3 regions of the Nostoc sp. DedQUE05 genome follow, and region 2 is predicted to be linked to each of the others. Evidence: predicted binding sites of a transcription regulator. Region 2 holds the regulator's gene; each other region holds the start of a gene.
What was found. The regulator HrcA, encoded in region 2, represses chaperone genes, less so after heat shock. The targets are predictions, from matches to a motif close to TTAGCACTCNNGANTCNNGAGTGCTAA.

Region 1 (7,900 bases), on a different contig from region 2:
TCTACGACGAGCTTCTCTACGAGACGCTACGCGTAGCAAGATCCCAAAGGGTACGCTTACGCACAAAACCCGTACAAAAAATAATAGAGTACAAACCGTGAAAGGTTCATACTCCATTAAAGGGGAGAGAGCAGGACATAAGCCGGGTTCTGTTCTCTTGCGAGGGCAGTTATCTATCTGGGACGTTTGTTACCAAACGCCTCAAGCGGCTCTCATTGAGCGGAACTGGTAAAAGACCAACCGTAGTTCCTATCGCCTTGCTCCCAACCGGGGTTTACCGAGCCAGCACCTCTCGATACTGCTGGTGCGCTCTTACCGCACCTTTGCACCCTTACCAAATTTAGTTAGGAGTTATGAGTTAAGAGTTAAGAGTTAATAATTAATAATTCCTAACTCCTAACTCCTAACTTCTAATTCCTAACTTTTTTGGCGGTATCTTTCTGTGGCACTATCCTCACGATCGCTCGCACTGGACGTTATCCAGCAAGTTTGGTCTTTCGGGAGTCCGGACTTTCCTCAAACCAGTAACTATGACCGATCTGCAACCGCCTGCGCCTACTCTCTCCTTAAATCCAGTGTACCCGGTTAACACAAGGGGTTGACAGGTTATTACTTTTTTTTATTCCAGGGTAGAGCGTAAGTCCAAGGTAGTTTCCTGACTGTGAAAGGACAATTGATAATGCTAATGGGAGGAAAATCACGACCTGGAGCTAGACCTAGACGCACTTCAGATATCCTCAACACTAATTGCAGAGAAAAATCCAACTCTTTTTTTCTGTTAATAAAATCGTTGTACAACTTTTTTTGCCCTTTTTGTAGCCCATTGATATCAATTAATGGTTTTTTTGCTAAATAGGTTCCAGCTACTTGATCGCGCTGGAAAACATCTTCTGCTGTCACTGTTTCAGAAAGTGTTTTCTTGGGAGCAATCAGGCTAGGACTTTGGGGTACTGCTAAGTCGCGGGTTAAGTCTGGTGATTTCCGAATTACGCGGCGCGATTGCTTACTATGTTCAACAACTAAAGAACTATTGTCCCAGTCAACGTATACGGCAACATTATCTGATTTATTTTCAATGCTAATTCCTAAATCTTTCAAATCGTCAATTGGGTATGAAGATTTGAGTTTAAAGGAAATTCCAATTTTATCGTCGAGATTTTGTTCTTTGAGTTGTTCGTCAACGGTTCCTTTTTTAAACTCAAATTTTACTTGGTCATCGATGGATTCAATCATGCGGTTGAAAACATAAGAGACACCGATAATATAAATCGTCAAAACTACTAAATTTTGGTCGCTACTCCTCATAACTCAAAAATCTTAACTCCCGGTGCTAATGAATATATATTTGACTCATCGCTAATCTACAATTTTTAATTGCGCTTGATTTCTACAGAATTTTGCAGCCACCCTCTTCGCCAAAAAAAGAATAGCAAACTAAATGCGATCGCTAACATCAATGCCCAGCAAAGTGGATAGCCCCAATACCAATTCAATTCAGGCATATTATATGGTGATTTCTCAGTATTGAAATTCATACCATATATTCCGGCCACAAAAGTCAGGGGAATAAAGATCGTTGAAACTATCGTTAGCACCTTCATGATTTCATTCATTTTATTACTTACTGCCGAAAGGTACACATCCATTAATCCAGATGATAGTTCTCGGTAAGTTTCTACCATATCCATCACTTGCACTGTATGGTCATAACAATCTCGCAGGTAGATTCGCACTTCTTCAGAAATCAAATCGGGAGCATCTCGAATTAAGGAATTAATTGCATCCCGCTGGGGCCAGATAGCACGACGTAGTTGCAGTAATTCTCGTCTAATTTGATAAATATTTTGCAGTGTTTGGGGAGTAGGTTTAACTATTACTTCCTCCTCTAATTCTTCGATTCGTTCGCCATAAAGCTCTAGCACTGGGAAAAAGCCATCAATAATTGCATCTAATAAAGCATAAGCTAAATAATCTGCTCCCTGTTTACGGATGATACCTTTGTTTTTTTCAATTCGCGATCGCACCGCTTCAAAGCAATCATGTTCTGGTTCCTCTTGTACTGTCAGTAGATAATTTTTTCCTAATATCAAACTCACTTGTTCGCTATAAAAACCACATGTTCTTTCCTTTGGTACTACCATCCGGGCAATGAAAAGTAATTGATCTTCATAATCCTCTGTTTTAGGACGCTCCGGTACATTAACTACATCTTCTAAAACTAGAGGATGTAACTTAAAAATGTTACCCAATCGTTGTAATATATCTTGACTACCTAAACCTTGTACATCTACCCAAGAAACCGATTCCGATTCCAGATAAGAGACACACTCCTCTGGAGTTTCTATTTGTTCGCGAATGAAATTGGTTTGGTTATAGTCAATCAAAAAAATTATTGGTGGTGGAGCATCTGCATCAATAAAAATGGTTCCAGGTATAGTCCCTGGTTGGTGATGGAACTCGTCTTCATATAGCTTGGTGAGTATTTTAGGAAGGCGACGTAATTTTCGTGCCATGCAATATTACCTAATAGTCATTTGTCATTGCTCATTGGTCATTTGTCATTTTTCATTAGTAAATAACAAAGGACATAAAAATAACTTACATAACTTAGACGTTATTTTGCAAAAATTAATATAAAGAGGTCATCACCCAGATTTTATCTGACGAATTACGAATTGGTATAACATATTGCCTTTGAATCAGCAATGCTACAAAAAACAGTTTGCCTTGGCAAGACAAACTGTTTAAAAAATATTTATCTGGGTCAGCAGAAATTAGAACATACCCATGCCGCCCATGCCACCCATACCGCCCATACCGCCCATACCGCCCATACCGCCCATATCAGGGGCAGGAGCAGCGGATTTCTTCTCTGGCTTTTCAACAACGATCGCTTCGGTGGTTAAGACCAAACCAGCAATGGAACCAGCGTTTTGCAAGGCTGAACGCACAACTTTGGCAGGGTCGATAATACCAGCAGCAATCAAGTCTTCAAATTCGCCAGTAGCGGCGTTGTAACCAATGTTGAAGTCGCTATCCCGGACTTTCGAGACAATTACAGAACCTTCAGCACCAGCGTTGTCTGCTATTTGGCGCAAGGGGGCTTCTAGCGCTCGTTCGACAATATCAGCCCCAATTCTTTCTTCGTCATTTTCTAGGGTGTTTTTAATCGCTTGTACTGCCTTAGCTAAGTGAATTAAGGTTGTTCCACCACCAGGAACAATACCTTCTTCCACAGCAGCTTTAGTAGCGTTGAGCGCATCCTCAATCCGCAGCTTACGGTCTTTGAGTTCGGTTTCGGTTGCCGCACCCACTTTAATCACTGCCACGCCGCCAGCGAGCTTGGCGATGCGTTCTTGCAGTTTTTCGCGATCGTACTCAGAATCAGTTTCTTCTAACTGTCTGCGAATTTGACCAATCCGCTTTTGTACCTCTGGCTTGGTGACACTACCAGCAACAATTGTGGTGTTTTCTTTGTCAATGGTGATTTTGCGGGCAGTTCCCAACGCTTCTAAAGCAGCCGTATCCAAGCTTAAACCGATTTCTTCAGAAATCAACTGTCCATCGGTGAGAATCGCAATATCTTCTAACAAAGCTTTGCGGCGATCGCCAAACCCAGGCGCTTTAATTCCAGCTACGGCTAGTACACCGCGCGCTTTGTTCACCACCAAAGTTGCCAAAGCATCACCTTCGACATCTTCAGCGATAATTAGCAAAGGCTGACCAGAACGGGCAACTTTTTCTAAAATTGGCACTAAATCTTGGATGCTGCTGATTTTTTTATCTGTCACCAAGATTCGGGCGTTTTCAAATTCGACGATTTGCCGTTCGTTGTTGGTGACGAAGTAGGGAGAAATATAACCCCTGTCAATCTGCATCCCCTCAACTACTTCTAGTTCAGTTGTCAGGGATTTAGATTCTTCAACGGTAATTACACCATCTTTGGTGACTTTTTCCATTGCTTGAGCTAACATTTGACCAACTTCTTCATCGTTACCAGCAGAAACAGTGGCAACTTGAGCGATCGCACTTCCTTCTACTGGCTTGGCTATTTTGGCAATTTCTTCTACCAATGCCTCAATAGTTTTGTCGATCCCGCGTCTCAAGCTCACAGGGTTACTACCTGCCGCAACGTTCTTCAAACCTTCTCTAATTAAGGCTTGTGCTAAAACTGTGGCGGTGGTTGTCCCATCTCCAGCGACATCTTTAGTTTTTGAGGCCACTTCCTGGATGAGTCTTGCACCAGTATTTTCCAAAGGATCTTCTAATTCAATTTCCTTGGCAACAGTGATACCATCGTTGACAATTTGAGGTGCGCCAAATTTTTTCTCTAAAAGGACATTGCGACCTTTGGGCCCCAAGGTGATTTTTACGGCATCGGCAAGGGCGTTAACACCCCTTTCTAGAGATCGCCGCGATTCCTCGTCAAATGCAATAATTTTCGCCATGTTTGATTTCTCCAGCGCTTCCATTAGACAATTTAGCACTCACAGCGCCAGAGTGCTAATCTCTCAAGCGGCTCAAGTTACAAATGGAAATAAAAAAATTGATTAATATACAGGTGATGCTCATATTAGATACTGGCAGTAATGCTTGAATTGGGAGATGAATCTAGACAACTCCCTTAAGTCCCTTGGTATTGCCGACCCTAGCGGCACCGGCTGGTTGGCAGTAGTATTTACGTTCCTCTTGGCTTGGCTTGTAACTTGGCGTTTAATTCCGACAGTACGCAAATTCGCCTTGCGGGTAGGTTGGGCTGACCAACCCAACGCACGGCGACTCAACCGAGAACCTTTACCCAATGCCGGGGGGCTGGCTATCTACGCGGGCGTGATTGCCGCGCTGGTATTAGCTAGCCTTTTACGACCGATCGAACTCCAAAACGTATTGGCTCAGGTGCTCACTATTCTGTTGGGGGGTTCGATATTAGTCCTGGTGGGCTTTATTGACGATCAGTTTGGCTTACCGCCCTCTGTGCGATTGTGGGCGCAAATTGTCACGGCACTTTTGCTGGTAGCTAATGGTATCAGTGTCAAAGTCCTGTTTGGCACTCCCATCGATTCACTTCTGTCCATGTTGCTAACAGTACTATGGGTAGTAGGGATTACCAACGCCATCAATTTGATGGATGGTATGGATGGCTTGGCAGGAGGAATTAGCTTTATAACCGCTATGAGTTTATTGGGCGTTGCAGCTCAATTTAACAATCGTGCTGCGGCAATCTTAGTCCTCGCAGCTTTGGGAGGTGCTGCACTAGGATTTTTGCGCCATAATTTCCATCCATCACGAATTATTATGGGTGATGCCGGAGCATACTTTTTTGGTTATGTGTTGGCAGCAACTAGTATTTTAGGGAAACTGCAACAAAACACAATTTATGCGCTAATTCCCACGGTTTTATTTCTATTATTACCGGTGCTAGATACCACTCAAGTATTTGTGCGGCGGCTACTAGCAGGAAATAACCCTCTGAGTACTCCTGGCAAAGACCACCTGCACCACCGCTTACTTGCTTGGGGACTCTCCCAGCGCCATGCTGCGTTTACCCTTTGGTCAATTACCTTAGTTTTCAACTTGCTAGCGATGAGAATACAAGGTATGAGTTTGGCTGTGATGCTGACAACCGCCAGTAGTATTATCCTACTTTTGGGCTTTACAGTCTGGCAAAGGATACGCCAACAGCCTTAGTTGCTTGTAGGGTCGGCATTGCAGTGCTAGCCCTACTATGTTTATTCAATTCACCAAAAATTCAAGCTTGAGTTAAATTGTCTTGCAGCCAAACAACTAAATCTCCTTCTGTGGAAAAATCCAACAGTGCCTCGGCTAGATTTTCAAGCTGTTCGATAGATAACTGGCTGATGCGCTCTGACAATTGCGGATTCAAATTACCAATGCGTCGTCGTAACTGGCGCATGACTAGCTCTAGAGTTGTTTCCTGCTTGAGTTCCTCATAAAGTCTAGTCGTTTTGATATCAAAATCACCGAGTCCAAACATTTTTACCAACTCCTGACGACTGATACGCGGTAGTTTGTAAACTACAATTGTTTCTATTAAATCTATCACTTTTTTTTGAAGTGCTTTATCGCTCAGTTCCGAACGTGTCTTTGTAATCAAACTTTTGACTAATATGGGAGTTTGTTTTTTATTTACAACTACTAATTTGATAATACCAACTCCTAAGGAATATTCAGTTACTTCTCCAAGCTCGTTTAAATATAGCCTCGTTACAAGTTGGCTTTCGAGTAAGACTCGATACGGTTGGACTTGTGTTGGTTCAAGGCTGCGGCGAGGGAATATAACTACCGATCGCCAATCTGAAGTAGGTGCGTAAAGTCGTAAATACAGAAATATTTCTGAAAATAAACGAGCATAAAATTCATTATCTTTTTGAAATTGAACCTCTACAAAATAAATCGGCTGATGATTAGTGTCAGCAACAGGAAGAAAGACCCCATCAATGCGAAATGCTGTTTGCTTTAATTCTACTGAAGCGAAATTATATGCATTTGCTTCTGATGGTTGCAGATTAATTAATTCAAAAAAAGCACTGGGAAAAGTTTGAAATAAACGATAAAAAATAGAGTCTGTTTTCATAACTAATCTGTCAAATTTTATTTAATAAGTTCGTAGTTGGCGCTTTAGCGCCAACTACGAAAAATCGCTACCCTTCAACTATTTAGGCCATTACCATACCGCCATCGACGTTAAAGACTTGTCCAGTGATGTAGGCGGCGGCGGGATCGGCGGCGAGGAAGCGCACCATTCCTGCGACTTCTTCGGGTTGACCGAAGCGACCGAGTGGAATGTATTTCAGAATATCTTCGGGGTTGTTGAGATCGCTGGTCATGTCGGTGGTGATGAATCCAGGAGCGACGGCGTTAACGGTAATGCCACGAGTAGCGAGTTCTTTGGCAACGCTTTTGGTGAAACCGATTACACCTGCTTTGGCGGCGCTGTAGTTTGACTGACCTGGGTTGCCCATTTGCCCAGCCACAGAGGTAATGTTGATAATCCGCCCCGATCGCTGCTTCAGCATAATTTTACTGGCGGCGCGTGTACATAAGAAAACACCAGTGAGATTTAGGTCTATCACAGCTTGCCAATCTTCTGGCTTCAAACGCAAAAGCAGTGTGTCGCGGGTAATTCCTGCATTGTTGACCAAAATATCCACACGCTTAAACTTTTCTATGACGGTGTTAACGAGTGTATCTACTTGATCGCTTTTAGAAACGTCAGCTTGGATAGCGATCGCCTGACCTCCTGCTGCTGTAATTTCTGTTACAACTGCTTCAGCCGCAGCACTAGAACTGGCATAATTAACAACTGCGATCGCTCCTTGTGAAGCTAATTCAATTGCGATCGCTCGGCCAATTCCTCTTGATGCACCTGTGACAATTGCGACTTTATCTTGTAATAGCGTCATTTAATGTTCCTCAATCTTAGAAATACCGCGCTAATTATCTTATGGCGATTTCGGGAACATCTGAATATTGTCTGGATAATATCTAACTCTTGCGGGGTGATAATCTTGCTGTCATGCTGCAAGTTAGATAGCTAATAGATAAAGTTATATAGGACTCATATTTGATTTCTGAAAAAACTCAGTACACCTTTATTTCTATCTTCCCAGTCCCCAGTCCCCGATCTTTACGAGTAATCAGGAATCAAATAGGATTGCTATACGTCGTATTTAGCTAGATATAGCTATGCTGAATCAGACGCGCTAAAACAAGATCCTCACCTTCATAAAAGTTATCGAGAAGCTGCGATTTGCAATTCTCACAAATCAAATAAGATTCCTATATAACTCGAATAACAATAATTAACGTTTTACTCTGATTAAATATCTATAGTTACTTCTCTGTAAATAGATGAATAACTATAACTAATATATTTGCC
Region 2 (7,900 bases):
CTGCTCCAACTAACTGGCAAATTTATCCCTGTGAAGGAAATGCACCCCTGTTGTGTGTCTCCTCCAAAGGAAAACGTTTGGGTACAGTTGAGATTAATATTTACCCATTAGCAAACAATGAGGATTTCCGAAAGAAACTCTTGGCAGCTCGTATTCCAACTGCTTCTCTAGTAGACTACCAAAGTCCTAAGTACCAAACCCAGTTATTACCAGTACTTAAGACTTGGGTTGCAGATCGCTACACTGCGTTTGCCAAAGATCGACAGGGTAAATATGGAAAACAAATTATTTTCTCAGCCTACCCACCGCAACCAGTAACCATTGGTAAGCTTCAGGGAATTCGCTATGGGTTCGTCGGACTTAAGCAGCAAGGTGAAGTACAAGAGCAACATATCGGTCATGTTGCCTTTGATGGCACTCAACTTTACGTAATTACTACTGCATTTGACACAGGTACGCAAACAGGTAAATTTGATAAACTAGAAAACTTGGCTATTTTTCAACCTTACTTGTATGCGATCGCCGCAGATTTGCATTTACCCCAATAGGGACTGGGTATTGGGTATTAGGAAATCTTGCTTCCTAATCTTTAGTCCCCAGTCCCCAGTCCCCATTAACCTAAATCTCAGCTACTGCGCGTTCAATCAAGCGATGTGCTAAAGTTTGCGTGCCAGTGTGCTCATAATAATTTGTTGCTACATCCAGGAATGCTGCAAGGTAGTCCAACTTGTCATCAGCAATATCAGTAAAACTTTGCAAGTTGTGGACAACCTTTTGCGGCGTTAAATTATTGGCGCTAACTAACCCACTCATCCAACCTTTCACAGAGTCAAAGCTTTCACCGATAAAGTTAAGTTTACTGCCAGCATTGCTCCCTGGAATCACATCTTTGATATTTTGGAAAGTTGAGTTTTGTTCTAACTCCTGTGGATTTGTTTGATTCAGCCCAGATATCGCTTTGCTGATAAAATCTGGGCCCAAAGGTATCAAACCATCAACGCAAACTAATGCCACCATGCGGATCAGCGACTCACCACTGTACTCTCCTAAAGAGGCGACAAAATCCCCAATACTGTCTCCCGGAATGCCGTTAATCTGACAGAAGGCTACTAACTCAGCCACTAATTTTAATGTCAGATCGATAGTTTGGGCTTTATCAGGTTTGGGAGTGACAGAGTTTAAAAAACCCAACAAAGGAATTTTTTCGCCGACTTTGTTAGCTAAAGCTGCTGCACCAAGCGCTTTATCTGTATTATCAACAGTTTGATATAACCACAAGGCTGTTTGGTATCCTTGGGATTTATCATTGAATAGATAAATCGCTCGTTCGCCAATTTGCTGAATTAAATCTTCGTCGTCTTCGCCAGTGACTTTCTTGATAGTATTAACAAAGCCAACGGTATTTTGCCACTCTCCAGGAGCAACAAAATCGAGAGACTTCAACATAGAAACAGTCAAGCCGCCAGTTGGCAATTGATCGACTAACTCAACAATCGATTTACTCACAAAAATCTCCTTATTTAGGTTTTATTATCTGAATGTTAGGAGTGCAAATCATTTCAGTCTAGCCAAACCATTAAGATTAAACTTCTCTAGCCAATCTTCGCGATCGCTAGCTGTAAATGACGGATCGCGAGAAAGTGCTTTTACTTGGTACTTGCCTACCAAAATTGCAGTTTGCGTTTTACCAACTTCTATTGCAGGATAACCGCCAATTTTTTTAGTGCTTTTCGAGAACTTTGCTGCTGCATTGGGTGTGCTAGTGGTATCAGAAATAGACAGCAACGCTATATCTTTACCGCCTTTTTTCAACTTCGCTTCCGCAAAGCCTTTTTTCTCTTGGGTATAGACGCGTTGGTAGCCATCACCAGCTTTTGGAAAAAGTTGATTAAATTCGCTACCCTGAGTTGCGGTTTTAGCTACCGATTGACCGCTTTTTTGTTGAGTGCTTTCTTTTTGTGCCTGGTCAAAACGTCCCGGTGTTTTTGGACTACAGGCTGTTGTCAGTAGTACCACCGACAGCAACAAAGCGGCTACTACCCTATGCCCACGGTGTAAAATCATTTTTGGCTTCTCCTTATACTTTAGCTTTCAGGCAATTATCTGCGCTGCTAGCAATTATTACCCGTAAAATTTACTTTTTGATAATTATTTCCTAAGTTCTCACCGATAAAGGCGATTTTGCACTTCAAAAAAGTAGGGGCGCAAGCCTTGCGCCCCTACCGCGTTGTCTATTTATCTGAAAATAGCTGTAACGTAGCAATTAACCCAATGCAAAAACGCCCCCCCTTTCGGGAGAGCGTCTTTTATTTATAGAAAATCGTGAAGAGCGTATCTCAGATTATGATTAACCGTTGATAGCAGGAGCGGTAAGAGCTACAGGAGCAGAATCACCAGCAGCCAAATCCAGAGGGAAGTTGTGAGCGTTACGCTCGTGCATTACTTCCATACCCAGGTTAGCGCGGTTGATTACATCCGCCCAAGTTGAAATCACACGACCTTCAGAATCAATGATTGATTGGTTGAAGTTGAAACCGTTCAAGTTGAACGCCATTGTGCTTACACCCAAGGCGGTGAACCAGATTCCGATTACAGGCCATGCTGCGAGGAAGAAGTGCAGCGAACGGCTGTTGTTGAAGGAAGCGTATTGGAAGATTAGACGACCGAAGTAGCCGTGGGCTGCAACGATGTTGTAGGTTTCTTCTTCTTGACCGAATTTGTAACCGTAGTTTTGAGACTCGGTTTCAGTTGTTTCACGAACCAAGGAAGAAGTTACCAAAGAACCGTGCATTGCACTGAACAAGCTTCCGCCGAATACACCTGCTACACCTAACTGGTGGAAGGGGTGCATCAAGATGTTGTGTTCTGCTTGGAACACGATCATGAAGTTGAAGGTTCCTGAGATACCCAAAGGCATACCGTCAGAGAATGAACCTTGTCCGATGGGGTATACCAAGAATACTGCACTTGCTGCTGCAACTGGTGCTGAATATGCTATAGCAATCCAAGGACGCATTCCTAAGCGGTAGGATAGTTCCCATTCACGACCCATGTAGCAGAATACGCCAATCAGGAAGTGGAAGATTACCAACTGGTAAGGACCGCCGTTGTACAACCACTCATCAAGAGAAGCTGCTTCCCAAATTGGGTAGAAGTGCAAACCGATGGCGTTGGAGGAAGGAACAACTGCACCGGAGATGATGTTGTTTCCGTAAATCAAGGAACCTGCTACTGGTTCGCGGATTCCATCGATGTCTACTGGAGGAGCAGCGATGAAGGCGATTACGAAGCAAGCGGTGGCGGCTAGCAAGGTGGGGATCATGACTACGCCGAACCAACCGATGTAGATCCGGTTATTGGTGCTGGTGATCCATTCGCAGAATCGATCCCATACATTGGCGCTTTGGCGCTGTTGTAAGGTTGTTGTCATTGTTTTATAAATGCGATTATTTGCAGATGAATTTAGGTAGGTTTGACTACCTGTTACACATATTAAAGAATTTATTGCGTTTTGTAAAGTACTTTCAGAAAAAATTTTCTCTTGGGATTTACGCACCCACAACAGGAAGTCCCCAATTTACTGAAAAAAGGGAGGCTCTGCACTTTTATCATCTAGGTGCGTTGCCCCCAAAACTCCCACACTTCTTTCTGGCAGTGAACCTTGGCGATCAATAGAAGAAATTTACTACCGATTAGCTATCAACGATTCTTCACGAATAGTTGATGGTAAGGGCGGGCGCAAGCAAAGATAAACAAGTGGGCCGAGTAGCAGGACAAACGCTACTGCCCAAAACACCTGGGGATTATTCCAGTGATGACGAGCCATATCATCGCCAAGGATTGTGGGGAATAAAAGACAAAAAAGGCAAAATGCCAAGCTCATGCCATTAATAAAGCGATCGCCTTGAAACTGCTGCACAAAATCTCCCCAGTCACCTAAGACAAACCCATAGGTGAGCAAGCCAACAGTACTTAAACTCAAAACAATCCCAAAAAAACGAGAATCTAGCAGCTGTAAAAAAGTATCCTTTTGTCCAGAAAATTCTTGATTTTGTTCGCGAAAAGCCAAATATGGTAATAAACCAAGCACTCCCGATCCTACTGATGCCAAGGCAAAAGGCCAAAAAGGAATTCGTTGCATTCTGCCATCAATGAACAACAAACCACTGTAAATTAGTAACCAGATCCCGACTAAAGAAAACAAGGAAAGGATAATTGGATTTATGTCAAGCCACTGAAGAGTAAATATATTTTTCAGCAGAATTAGGGTTTCCTGTAAATGCAAGGGCGGTGCTAACAGTAAGATATAGGCGACAAATCCAAGCCATAGTAACCACAATGCAACTTTTCTATTCATCATTTTTAGATGGGTGCATTTAACATAATTACTAATTTATAGTTCGTATTTTTTGCGTCTAAATCCACCTTTTTGTAGAACGCTGCCCTTAGCTTGTTGAAAAATAGGAGTAAATATATACGTGATTTTTGTTTCAGTTGGGGACTAAATCTCCAACTGAAACTGTCTTTAATTAGGAATTAAAAAGTGCTTTAATTTGCAGCTGTTTGCTGACTGCGTATTGCCTCAACACCTACGTCTGGTAGAGGTGGACGTACACACAAATAAATCAATGGGCCTAATAGCGGTATCAACGCTATTAGCCAGAATATCTGTGGATTTTTCCAATCACGACGCGCCATATCATCCCCTAGGACAGCTGGAAATAATAGGCAAAGTAGACAGAAATCTAAACTCATCACATTGATGAAGCGGTTGGTTTGCCACTGTTGCACAAAATTACTCCAATCTCCTCCTCTTAAACCATAGACAGCTAGAATAACGGTGGCTACCATCAAGACAACCCCAGTCACACGAGAATCTAACAGCTTGAGCAAGGTATTCTTTTTACCGACAAATTTATTATTTGGTTCTCTAAAGGCTAAGTACGGCAACAATGCAAAAGCACCAACTCCGAAAGAGACAGTAGCAAACAGCCAAGCAGGTATTTTTTGTCCTCTACCATCAATAAAGACTACTGCGCTGTAAATAAGAGGCCAGATGCCCATGAGGTTGAATAATGCTATGACTAACGGGTTTATGCCTTGCCACTGCCCAATAGAAAGGTTTTTAATTAACTCGAATGTACCAGGTTGCTCAGGAGGTGCGAGAAAAAAACCATAGACAACAAATCCCAGCCACAGTAGACTAAAGGCAATTTTTCTAAGCATGAAAGATTTAAGTAGTATTAATTATTGATTTTGCCGTTACAAATACGGCTATGTGCTTGCTATGTGGTATTGTTTCCTCCCCTAGAGGCGTAGCGGCTTGTTCCTAAAGATTAACCGCTAATTAAGGATTGAAATAACTCAAAGCTTCTGAGAGATAATCAGCAGCAGATGCTACTACTGCGATCGCACTTTCATAATCTAGACGCGTTGGCCCCAAAACTCCTACACTTCCTACGGGTATCGAACCTCGGCGATAGTTAGAAGAAATCAAGGTGCAGGTGCGTATCGGTTCTAATGGATTTTCTGCGCCAATGCGAACCGTTACTTTTGGTTTTCCACCATCCTCTAGTTCTGGTTCTTCAAATATTAATCGCCACAGTTGGTCTTGTTCTTCTTCCAGCAGGTGGATAATTGTTTGTACTTGCTGTAACTGGGAAAATTCTGGCTGGCGCAAAACTTCTGACACACCCCGAACCATAATTTGGGTTGCAGTCGGTGCAAGAGTGCGACGAGTCAATTCGGCAACTGAGTTTTTCAAAAATTCCCCGTAGCGTTGGAATTCTTGATCTAGTTCGCTCCAGTTGAGGTGGCCTAACTCCAACAGACTTCGCCCCCGCAGGTGACTATTCAAAAAGTTAGAAACAATCTGCAACTCGCGATCTATTACCTCTGAATCCCGTTGGCTTTCTTCTGGTGTTAGCGACAAATCCATCAATTTAGAATGTGTCTCATAACCATCTGTCACCACAATCAGCATGATCCGTCCGGCTTCAATTTGCATTAATTGCAGATGTCGCAATAGCGCTGTGGTCGTTTGCGGTATAGTAATCAAGCTAATACAACCACTCAAGGTTGCTAAAATCTGCGCGGCTCCTTGCAGTAGGGTTTCTAAACTCCGATCTTGCCACTGTAGCTGCTTTTGCAATGCCACCTCTACTTCTCGCCCTAAAATTTCCGTAGCACTTTGTGGAAGCAAGCTCCGCGTAGCGTCTGTCTGCGACACGCTGCGCGACCGCAGAGAAGGTGTAATTAGCTGGTCAACATAAATGCGATACCCTGAATCTGAAGGTACACGTCCAGCAGAAGCGTGTGGTTGGTAGAGCAATCCAGACTTTTCTAAAACACCCATGACATTGCGAATTGTCGCCGAGCTTACACCCAGATCGTACTCCTCAACCAAAGCCTTTGAACCAACTGGCTCTGCCGTAGCTATGTAGTGACGTACCGTTGCCCAAAGTATATGCTGTTGTCGATTTGTTAACTGAACTTCCATTATGGTATGTTTTGCTGAAGGCAGATTTTAATCAAACTCTCAAGAAATTTGTGGATTTAATCGAAACAGAAAATATTAATAATTTATTAAGATATCAAATTATCTAACTATATTATGATAAGTATTTTTAAAGTTTATATACAAAGCATTTTTTAAGATTAGGGTTGAACTAGTAGCTCAATTTTTTTGCAAAAGCTGCTAGTTATAATGTACCCCTCCGATGCTTTTTTCTAACCGTACTTTTGCATAAATTTATGCTTGCAACAGTATTATTAGATACGTATTTTCTTCAGGGGTTACTGCCGAACTGTAATTTAGAGCAATCCAACATTTTTATGCAGATGTAGGTGATGCCCAAATTTCAAACTTTCCGGCAAGCCTTTAAATAGATGTACTTCTATGTTTAGCATAGCAAAATTCAGATGGAAGAGTAAGTTCCATCTGAATGATCTATCCGAGCATAAGCTAATACTGGGGAATTGAAGAGTCTACTAATTGGGAATAGGCATCAATACCACCCGAAATATTTTGCACATTTGTAAAACCTTGAGCAATCAACCACTGGCACATTTGGGCAGAGCGGATGCCGTGGTGGCATAACACCAAGGTTTCGGCTTCGGGATTGAAGAGGGTAGGTACTCGATCTCCCCATTCGGCAAATTGACTTAAAGGTAGGTTAACAAAGCCCTCAATGCTAGCGATCGCCAATTCTTCTGGTTCACGCACATCTACTAGCTGAATACTTACATCACTAGAAGAAAGACGTTGCGCCAGTTCTTCTACACTAATTTGGTTCATGGGTTGACTAAAAGAATTCCCGATAAACAGTCTTAATCCTATTTATGGTGACAGAAAATCTCTGCCTTTGCATGAGTATCCATTCTCAAGAAGGTTGATTAATTCTGCTAGGCTTTCTGCTTAAATGGCTGTAAACCGTCTTTTTTAATAGGTTTAATGTGAATAGGCAACGTTCATTTATCGGTTTTATCGTCGCTGGGGCGATCGCCCTGCTAGTAATTGCGATCGCAGGCTTTTACTGGTTTTTCGCTAAAAGTCCGGCTAACCTCATTGCTTCTAGCTCTGGGCCTGGTGCAGCCATATTCGTGTCGAAACTTTCTCCTGCAATGGTTTCATTATTGACCAATCCTGACCATTTGCAGGCGTTGGAGCGCGAAGAAGAACTATCTAAACTCAAAACCAGTTTATTCGCCAAGAGTGGCATAGATTACAAACAAGACATTCAACCCTGGTTAGGGGACGAAATTACATTAGCTATTACTACCTTAGATATCGATCGCGATCCAGAAAACGGACAGCAGCCAGGGTATCTATTAGCACTAGCAACCAAGCAATCGGAGAAAAGCCGCGAGTTTGTCGAGTTGTTGTTTTCCAAACGAGCCT
Region 3 (7,900 bases), on a different contig from region 2:
GTCCATCACTCAAAATCACTTCCACCTCTAATTGTGATGGGGTCTTCCACTGGTGGGCCCCAGGCATTGAAAACTATTCTCTCTCAATTTCCCCAAGATTTTCCAGCGGCTGTGGTTGTTGTTCAACATATAGATGCTCAATTTGTCGAAGGTTTTGCCGCTTGGTTGAATGAGCAAATTCCTCTGCCTGTGCAAATTGCGATCGCAGGTTCTACACCACAGCCTGGTAAAGTTCTGCTTGCTGGCACAAATCTTCATTTAATAATGCGTCCCGACCTCACCTTTAGCTATGACAAAGAACCACTACATTTTTTCTATCGTCCATCAATTGATGTTTTCTTCAAGAGTGTGGCTAAAAATTGGACTGGAAAAGGGGTTGGGGCCTTGCTGACGGGGATGGGAGGAGATGGCGCTCAAGGCTTAAAACAATTGCGCGAAGCAGGTTGGCATACTATTGCTCAAGACCGCAAAACTTGCGTTGTTTATGGTATGCCGAAAGTAGCAGTCGAATTAAAAGCTGCGGTAGAGGTTTTGCCAGTTGAGGCGATCGCATCAGCCTGCATCAACTTTACGGTATAATACTTAATTAACTAGTGTTACTTTATACTATAAATGAAATATGTGTATGAAAGCAGATACTTAAAAAACCTTTACGAAGTATTGCAAAACACTAACGTATTCAAATACTGAGATATAATTGCGACAATTGCCGATTAGTAGATTTAACTGTCTAGTTTGTAGTATTAAAAACAAAGACCTATTTAGAGGTACTAAATGAACCTGCAAGAAACAGCACTTTTAGAAATATCTCCAAAGACAGCAAGATTATCACCAAACTGGAGTCAACCACAAACTCCACAAGCTGCACCATTTATTCTGAATGCCAAAATATCTACAGTCAGGCTTTTGCTAATTGACGATCAGGTAATTATCAGCGAAGCCTTCCGTCGGATGGTTGCGACAGAAACAGATATATCCCTTCACTATACAAGCAATCCAGCTCAGGCTATTCAAGATGCGATCGCCATAGAACCAACGGTGATCTTTTTGGATATGATCATGCCAGATATCGATGGATTAATGTTACTGCGTTGGTTTCGCTCTCATCCAGTAACTCGTGATGTACCAATAGTCATGTTATCCAGTAAAGAAGAAGCAAAGCTCAAAGCAGAAGCTTTTACTGAAGGCGCTAATGACTACTTAATCAAATTACCAGATCCAGTTGAGTTAATTGCCCGCATTCGTTATCATTCCAAAGCTTACAATAACCTCAAAGCACTCACTACTGCAACTGCTACTGCCCAACTTCAAGCACAACAGTTAGAAAATACCTTACGAGAATTACAAACTACCCAAGTTCAATTGATCCAGACAGAGAAAATGTCTAGCTTGGGTCGGATGGTTGCAGGTTTAGCCCACGAAATTAATAATCCTGTTAATTTTATTCACGGTAATTTTAATCATCTGAATAACCATGTCAACTGTCTTTTAAATTTAATCCAACTATATCAACAAGAACATCCAGATTCGTATTCTTTATTTGAAGAGAAATTTGGCGACTTTAATATTGATTTCATCATCGATGATTTACCAAAAATTCTTTCATCCATGAGGATAGGAACCGATCGGATTCGTGACATCGTGCTGTCCCTAAAAAACTTTTCTCGACTCGATCAGTCAGATAAAAAAGCTGTGAATATTCATGAAGGTATTGAAAGTACTTTATTACTTTTAAATCATCGATTACAACCAAAAATTGAGATTATAAAAAAATATGGAAATCTCCCACCAGTTCAATGTTATCCAGCACAACTAAACCAAGTATTCATGAATATCCTTAGTAATGGCATTGATGCTTTACTAGAGCTAGATAATCAGATCCCAAAGCAAATTATAATTCAAACTGAAGTAACTAAATTAGAAACAGTCATCATTACATTTAGAGATAACGGTAATGGAATAGATTCCGAGATTCAAAGCAAGATATTCGAGCCTTTTTTTACAACTAAACCCATCAACAAAGGAACGGGGCTAGGTTTAGCAATTAGCCATCAAATTATTGAGAAACATCAGGGAAATATCCAGCTAAAGTCTGAACTTGCTCGTGGAACGGAATTTACGATCGAAATTCCAATAGCATTAAATGTTAATAGTAAAAGCAACACTTGATTAAAATTTAATCGGAGAATTATTCTCCAAGATGTTTATTCATCTTTCAACAAAGATTTACTTATAAGTTAATAAATTTATAATCCACTTAAATGCGATCGCACTTTTATAGTAATCCATAATTCATCTCATCGAATCTTGATGATGAATTATGAATCATTTGCTACTGTTTGCGTGCATAGGATGAGTAACGCTAGTGTTAAAAGAAGTCGTACAAAGCCAAACCCTCATCCCAGAAGTCGAATAGGAAGCTAGAATGGCAATTCCAAATAAACAAGTAAAATATAATACTGATATTTTAGATAATAGACGCACCCAAACTCGCATCCAGGTTCGTATTCCTAAAGACTTGCATGAGGAACCAGTCATTTCACGACTGGTTTCTCACTATGGGATCACAGTAATTATTGCTACTGCCGAGATAAGCGCAAACGTGCCACAATATAGCTGCTTTGATCTGGAACTACGGGGCACTGTTTCCCAGATTGAAAGTGCCTTGACTTACCTGGATGAACTGGATTTAGAAGTTTTGCACCAATCCAGCCCTGAAGAAGATGGTTGGTAAATATTAGTTAGGAGTTAGGAGTTAGGAATTAAAAAATTCATAACTCCTAACTTTTAACTCTTAACTTTGTTTAGGCCATTTGATTTTCAATCGCCCACCGCGCTAGTTCAGTGCGATTGTGGAGATTGGTTTTGCCCAACATATTGGACACATGGCTTTCAACCGTTCGTTGACTAACATTGAGTTCTTCAGCAATTTCACGGTTAGCTAAACCCCTAGCAACAAACTGAACTACTTTCAGTTCGGTTGGGGTTAATTGCACATCGAAGGGAACTTGGATACGGGAACCGTTTTCGCCTCCTTTTGCTTGGTGTTCTTTCCAACGGATAGTTTGTTTCAGCGAGGACTCAACTTGCGCTACGAGTTCTTCTGGTTCAAAGGGTTTGACCATATAAACATCAGCACCTTTATTCAGACCCTTAACTCGGTCTGCACTTTGTCCCTTAGCTGAAAGGAAAAGAACCGGAATCCAGCTGGTGCGTTCGTTTTGCCGGACTTGTTCCACAAAAGTATATCCGTCCATTTCCGGCATCATCACATCGCAGATGATCATGTCTGGAACATCTTGCTCTAAAATTTCCAGAGCTTCACGTCCATTTTCAGCGGTGATGACTTCATATCCCCGGAATTCCAAGTAATCCTTCACCAGCAAGATGAGGTTAGGGTCATCATCAATCAATAGAAGTCGTTTGTGATCTTTCATGCTGGGCTCTTTCATAGCAGTGGCACTTGTCGCGCTTCGGTCCATCAAAGTCTTGAATATTTATCCTCTATGGTGGGTTATTCGAGATGTTGTCCTTTTCCTACTTAACTTGCCTTTGCTGTCTCGAAGTCTCAAAAATGCCGAGCACTTTCAATAGACTAGTAGCTCGATAGCAAAAGTCCAGCAAGGATACGTATAGCAGTAGTATCTATAATGCGCTATTATATATCGCTTTGAAAGGGGCGGGGTAAAAAACACTGATTAAATAATAATCTTTCGGACTCACAAGTAAGTATTGGCTTAAAGATGACCCTACCTCAAAACCAACCCGCACTTTCTTAAAGCCTACTGCTATACCATATCCTTTCGTTGTTAAGCCTCTATGAGGTGTTCACAAGAAACTAGGGAAGTTTCAGGCAAAAGATGGATTGAAAACGCATATTCTTCTACCACCTTATTACCTATTCAGTGTTCTCGGACGATCCGCAGAGTAACTTCCGGGTTTGCTTGGCGATACCAGACACCATCAGGGTAAATCACCATTATGGATCTAGAACCAGAAACACGCAAGCAGTTGGCTTTAGTTTTATAGACGCAAATAGAATGACTTTAGTACGGCTCATCGAGTTTTAAATCTTTAAGTCGCTTTTTTAAGTAATCCCAGAATTCCAGACTAGCTCGTTTTGAGCAGCAATTGCCTGGTCAGCGCAAATAAAAATGTCTCGCTGAATTTTTGCAAGTCCTAAACTTTCTACACAATTACTCAGGGTCTTATGTTCTAAAGATTGAGTTTTTTAGGAATTTGATGGTTGGACTGGATCGCTATCACTGTATTGTTACTCATCGAGCGGCTCCCTGATTACAGTTCTATAACAATTTGCAAGCTTTGCAAATAAAGTTGACTGGAGAGTAGGGAGTGGAGAATTAAGAGTTATGAAAATTCTTCCCTATTCCCCATTCCCTACTCTCTTCGTAACTTACAGAACAAAACCCGCAAGGTATAAATAATTAAGCATTTATACTTAAGTACATCTATGACCTTCTAGTTCGGGAACCCGTACTCAAGGCATTCTTGCCATTGGACGACACTTTTCGGTAAATTAGCACTCAGGAGTTGAGAGTGCTAAACTCTGGAGAAAATAATTATGGCAGCTTTATCTCTAAGCGTTTCTACAGTTAAACCTTTAGGCGATCGCGTTTTCGTAAAAGTGAGCGCCTCTGAGGAGAAGACCGCAGGTGGTCTGTATTTGCCCGATACCGCCAAGGAAAAGCCCCAAGTAGGGGAAGTAGTGGCTCTTGGCCCTGGCAAGCGTAATGACGATGGAAACCGTCAGGAATTGGAAATTAAAGTCGGCGATAAGGTGCTGTACTCTAAGTACGCTGGCACTGACATCAAGCTCGGCACTGAAGAATATGTACTGCTTTCTGAAAAAGATATTTTAGCAGTTGTTATCTAGTGGTCATTGGTCATTAGTCATTAGCCAATGACAAAGGACAAATGACAAATGACGTAGATGCCCTCCGGGCGGCTTCCCGAAGGGTAAAACAAAAGACAAATGACAAATGACAAAGGACAACTAACAATAAATTATGGCAAAGCGCATTATCTACAACGAAAACGCCCGTCGCGCCTTAGAACGAGGCATTGACATCCTGGCTGAGGCTGTAGCTGTTACCCTTGGCCCCAAAGGTCGTAACGTAGTCCTAGAAAAGAAGTTTGGCGCACCGCAAATCGTCAATGACGGTGTAACGATCGCCAAAGAAATCGAATTAGAAGACCACATTGAAAACACTGGTGTAGCTCTGATTCGTCAAGCTGCTTCTAAGACCAATGATGCTGCGGGCGATGGTACTACCACCGCTACCGTATTAGCTCATGCGATCGTCAAAGAAGGCTTGCGGAACGTTGCAGCTGGTGCTAACGCAATTTCACTGAAGCGTGGTATTGACAAAGCTGCCAGCTTCCTGGTAGATAAAATTGCTCAACACGCCCGTCCAGTGGAAGATTCCAAAGCCATTGCCCAAGTTGGTGCGATCTCGGCTGGTAATGACGAAGAAGTTGGTCAGATGATTGCCCAAGCAATGGACAAGGTGGGCAAGGAAGGCGTAATTTCCCTAGAAGAAGGGAAATCTATGTTCACCGAGTTGGAAATCACTGAAGGGATGCGCTTTGACAAAGGCTATATCTCTCCTTATTTCGCTACCGACGCTGAACGGATGGAAGCGGTTTTTGATGAGCCTTTCCTACTGTTGACTGATAAGAAAATTGCTTTAGTGCAAGACCTTGTACCAGTGTTAGAGCAAGTGGCTCGTGCTGGTCGTCCTTTGGTGATTATCGCCGAAGATATTGAAAAAGAAGCTTTGGCAACCTTGGTAGTAAACCGTTTGCGCGGCGTACTCAACGTGGCTGCTGTTAAGGCTCCTGGCTTTGGCGATCGCCGCAAAGCACTATTAGAAGACATTGCCGTTTTAACTGGTGGTCAACTAGTTACCGAAGATGCTGGTCTGAAGCTAGATAACACCAAGCTGGATAGCCTGGGTAAAGCTCGCCGAATCACAATCACCAAGGACAGCACCACAATTGTTGCCGAAGGTAACGAAGCTGCTGTTAAAGCTCGTGTCGAACAGATTCGTCGTCAAATCGATGAAACCGAATCTTCTTACGACAAAGAGAAATTACAAGAGCGTCTTGCTAAACTCTCTGGTGGTGTTGCTGTAGTGAAAGTGGGTGCAGCAACCGAAACCGAAATGAAAGATAAGAAACTGCGCCTAGAAGACGCTATCAACGCCACCAAAGCTGCTGTGGAAGAAGGTATCGTTCCTGGTGGTGGTACAACTCTAGCTCACCTGGCTCCCGACTTGGAAGAGTGGGCAAAGAGCAACCTTAAGGATGAAGAGTTGATTGGTGCTTTGATTGTGGTTCGCGCCTTACCCGCACCTCTGAAGCGGATTGCTGAAAATGCCGGTCAGAATGGTGCTGTTATTGCTGAACGCGTGAAAGAGAAAGACTTCAACATTGGCTACAACGCTGCAACCAACGAATTCGTCGATTTGTTAGCGGCTGGTATTGTTGACCCTGCCAAGGTGACTCGTTCTGCTCTGCAAAACGCTGCTTCCATCGCTGGTATGGTGTTGACAACCGAATGTATTATAGTTGACAAGCCCGAACCTAAAGATAGCGCTCCTGCTGGTGCTGGTGCTGGCGGTGGCGACTTCGATTACTAATACTTTGTAGTTACATAATTTGTGAAAACAGCTGCTTCCTAATAGATGCAGCTGTTTTTTTGTTTGAAACGCGCTTGGTTGGTGAAGCCGTTGCAGCAGACTAGAACACAAAGGGCGCGAAAATAGTAGTACAAATATTCTGCTAATGAATAAACAGTATAAAAATAACAGTTATAATATCAATATTTAATAAATCACATTCACCATGAATTACATCTTAGAAACACAAGCAAGTTATGCTAGAAAAAATATCAATCAAAGATTAGAAGATTTTATTGATGCAGTTGATAATGATAAAAGTCTAAGTTCGGATATACGAGATCAGCTTGTGTATTTGAGATATGGTGATGCTTGTGAATTAACATCTATTACAAGTAAATTTAGACAACAATTATCAACAAGTCCCTATATACCTCTCGAAGTGGAAAGAAGAATACGATTGTTAGACTACTCTATCCTACATTGGGCAAGATTCTTAGATGTTAATACCTTATTTTTATACAACCAACTTTTCTAAGTTTAAATAGTTTATTTGTTACTATCTTTTATCTCTCAAAGCAGCTACTTGTATCAAAAAGTAGCTGCTTTTTGTAATTTTTATAAACTCAAGCAATTTCATTCGTGTAGTTCGCCTATGGGAGCAAGACTTAGCAACATTTCTAGTAAATACTTCACTTTTAGCAAGTTTGACGTGAACTGACTCGCCGCAAACTTTACTGGTACAAGTAGCTGAACAAGTCGCTACAATTTCAGATAGGGAGGAGCGACAAAATATTGCGGGTTGTGTAGAAATTCTGGTGGGTTTGCGGTTTGATAAGGATTTGATTCGGCAATTTTTGCGGGAGGATATTATGAAAGAGTCTGTAATTTATCAAGATATCGTTCAAAAAGAAGCGTTTAAATTAATAAGTCGTCTACTTAAACGGCGTTTTAGTGATAGTGATGGATCATTAATTGAGCAGGTTAGGAATTTATCTGCTGAACAGTTAGAGGAGTTGGGCGAAGAGTTGCTTGATTTTTCTGAAGTTGCTGATTTAGTAGCTTGGTTAGACGAGCAGAAGAGGGACTAAAATTTTTGCAGATAATATGGAAGAGTCTGTAATTTATCAAGATATCGTTCAAAAAGAAGCGTTTAAATTGATTAGTCGTCAGCTTAAACGGCGCTTTGATGATATTGATGTATCATTAGTTGAGCAGGTTAGGAATTTATCTGCTGAACAGTTAGAGGAGTTGGGCGA

Region 1: the regulator HrcA is predicted to act here: its motif matches at 4,481-4,507, upstream of groL (chaperonin GroEL).
Region 3: the regulator HrcA is predicted to act here: its motif matches at 4,538-4,564, upstream of groES (co-chaperone GroES).

Annotation. Positions count from the first base shown of each region.
Region 1 covers NZ_JAVRCB010000004.1:206,806-214,705, forward strand. The annotation lists RNA gene rnpB (RNase P RNA component class A) at 123-563, opposite strand; gene RMZ42_RS05000 (hypothetical protein) at 610-1,305, opposite strand; gene corA (magnesium/cobalt transporter CorA) at 1,371-2,513, opposite strand; gene groL (chaperonin GroEL) at 2,775-4,448, opposite strand; gene RMZ42_RS05015 (MraY family glycosyltransferase) at 4,606-5,688, shown strand; gene RMZ42_RS05020 (Rpn family recombination-promoting nuclease/putative transposase) at 5,750-6,595, opposite strand; gene fabG (3-oxoacyl-[acyl-carrier-protein] reductase) at 6,678-7,424, opposite strand.
Region 2 covers NZ_JAVRCB010000039.1:27,414-35,313, reverse strand. The annotation lists gene RMZ42_RS25245 (hypothetical protein) at 1-548, shown strand, start outside; gene RMZ42_RS25240 (hypothetical protein) at 619-1,506, opposite strand; gene RMZ42_RS25235 (hypothetical protein) at 1,555-2,064, opposite strand; gene psbA (photosystem II q(b) protein) at 2,348-3,430, opposite strand; gene RMZ42_RS25225 (hypothetical protein) at 3,686-4,357, opposite strand; gene RMZ42_RS25220 (DUF2834 domain-containing protein) at 4,549-5,226, opposite strand; gene RMZ42_RS25215 (heat-inducible transcriptional repressor HrcA) at 5,348-6,499, opposite strand; gene RMZ42_RS25210 (rhodanese-like domain-containing protein) at 6,965-7,297, opposite strand; gene RMZ42_RS25205 (DUF3352 domain-containing protein) at 7,456-7,900, shown strand, end outside.
Region 3 covers NZ_JAVRCB010000001.1:315,473-323,372, reverse strand. The annotation lists gene RMZ42_RS01385 (chemotaxis response regulator protein-glutamate methylesterase) at 1-579, shown strand, start outside; gene RMZ42_RS01380 (ATP-binding protein) at 775-2,169, shown strand; gene RMZ42_RS01375 (NIL domain-containing protein) at 2,426-2,734, shown strand; gene RMZ42_RS01370 (response regulator transcription factor) at 2,805-3,482, opposite strand; gene groES (co-chaperone GroES) at 4,583-4,894, shown strand; gene groL (chaperonin GroEL) at 5,028-6,662, shown strand; gene RMZ42_RS01355 (hypothetical protein) at 6,868-7,179, shown strand; partial or broken gene RMZ42_RS01350 (DUF4351 domain-containing protein) at 7,283-7,732, shown strand; gene RMZ42_RS01345 (DUF4351 domain-containing protein) at 7,749-7,900, shown strand, end outside.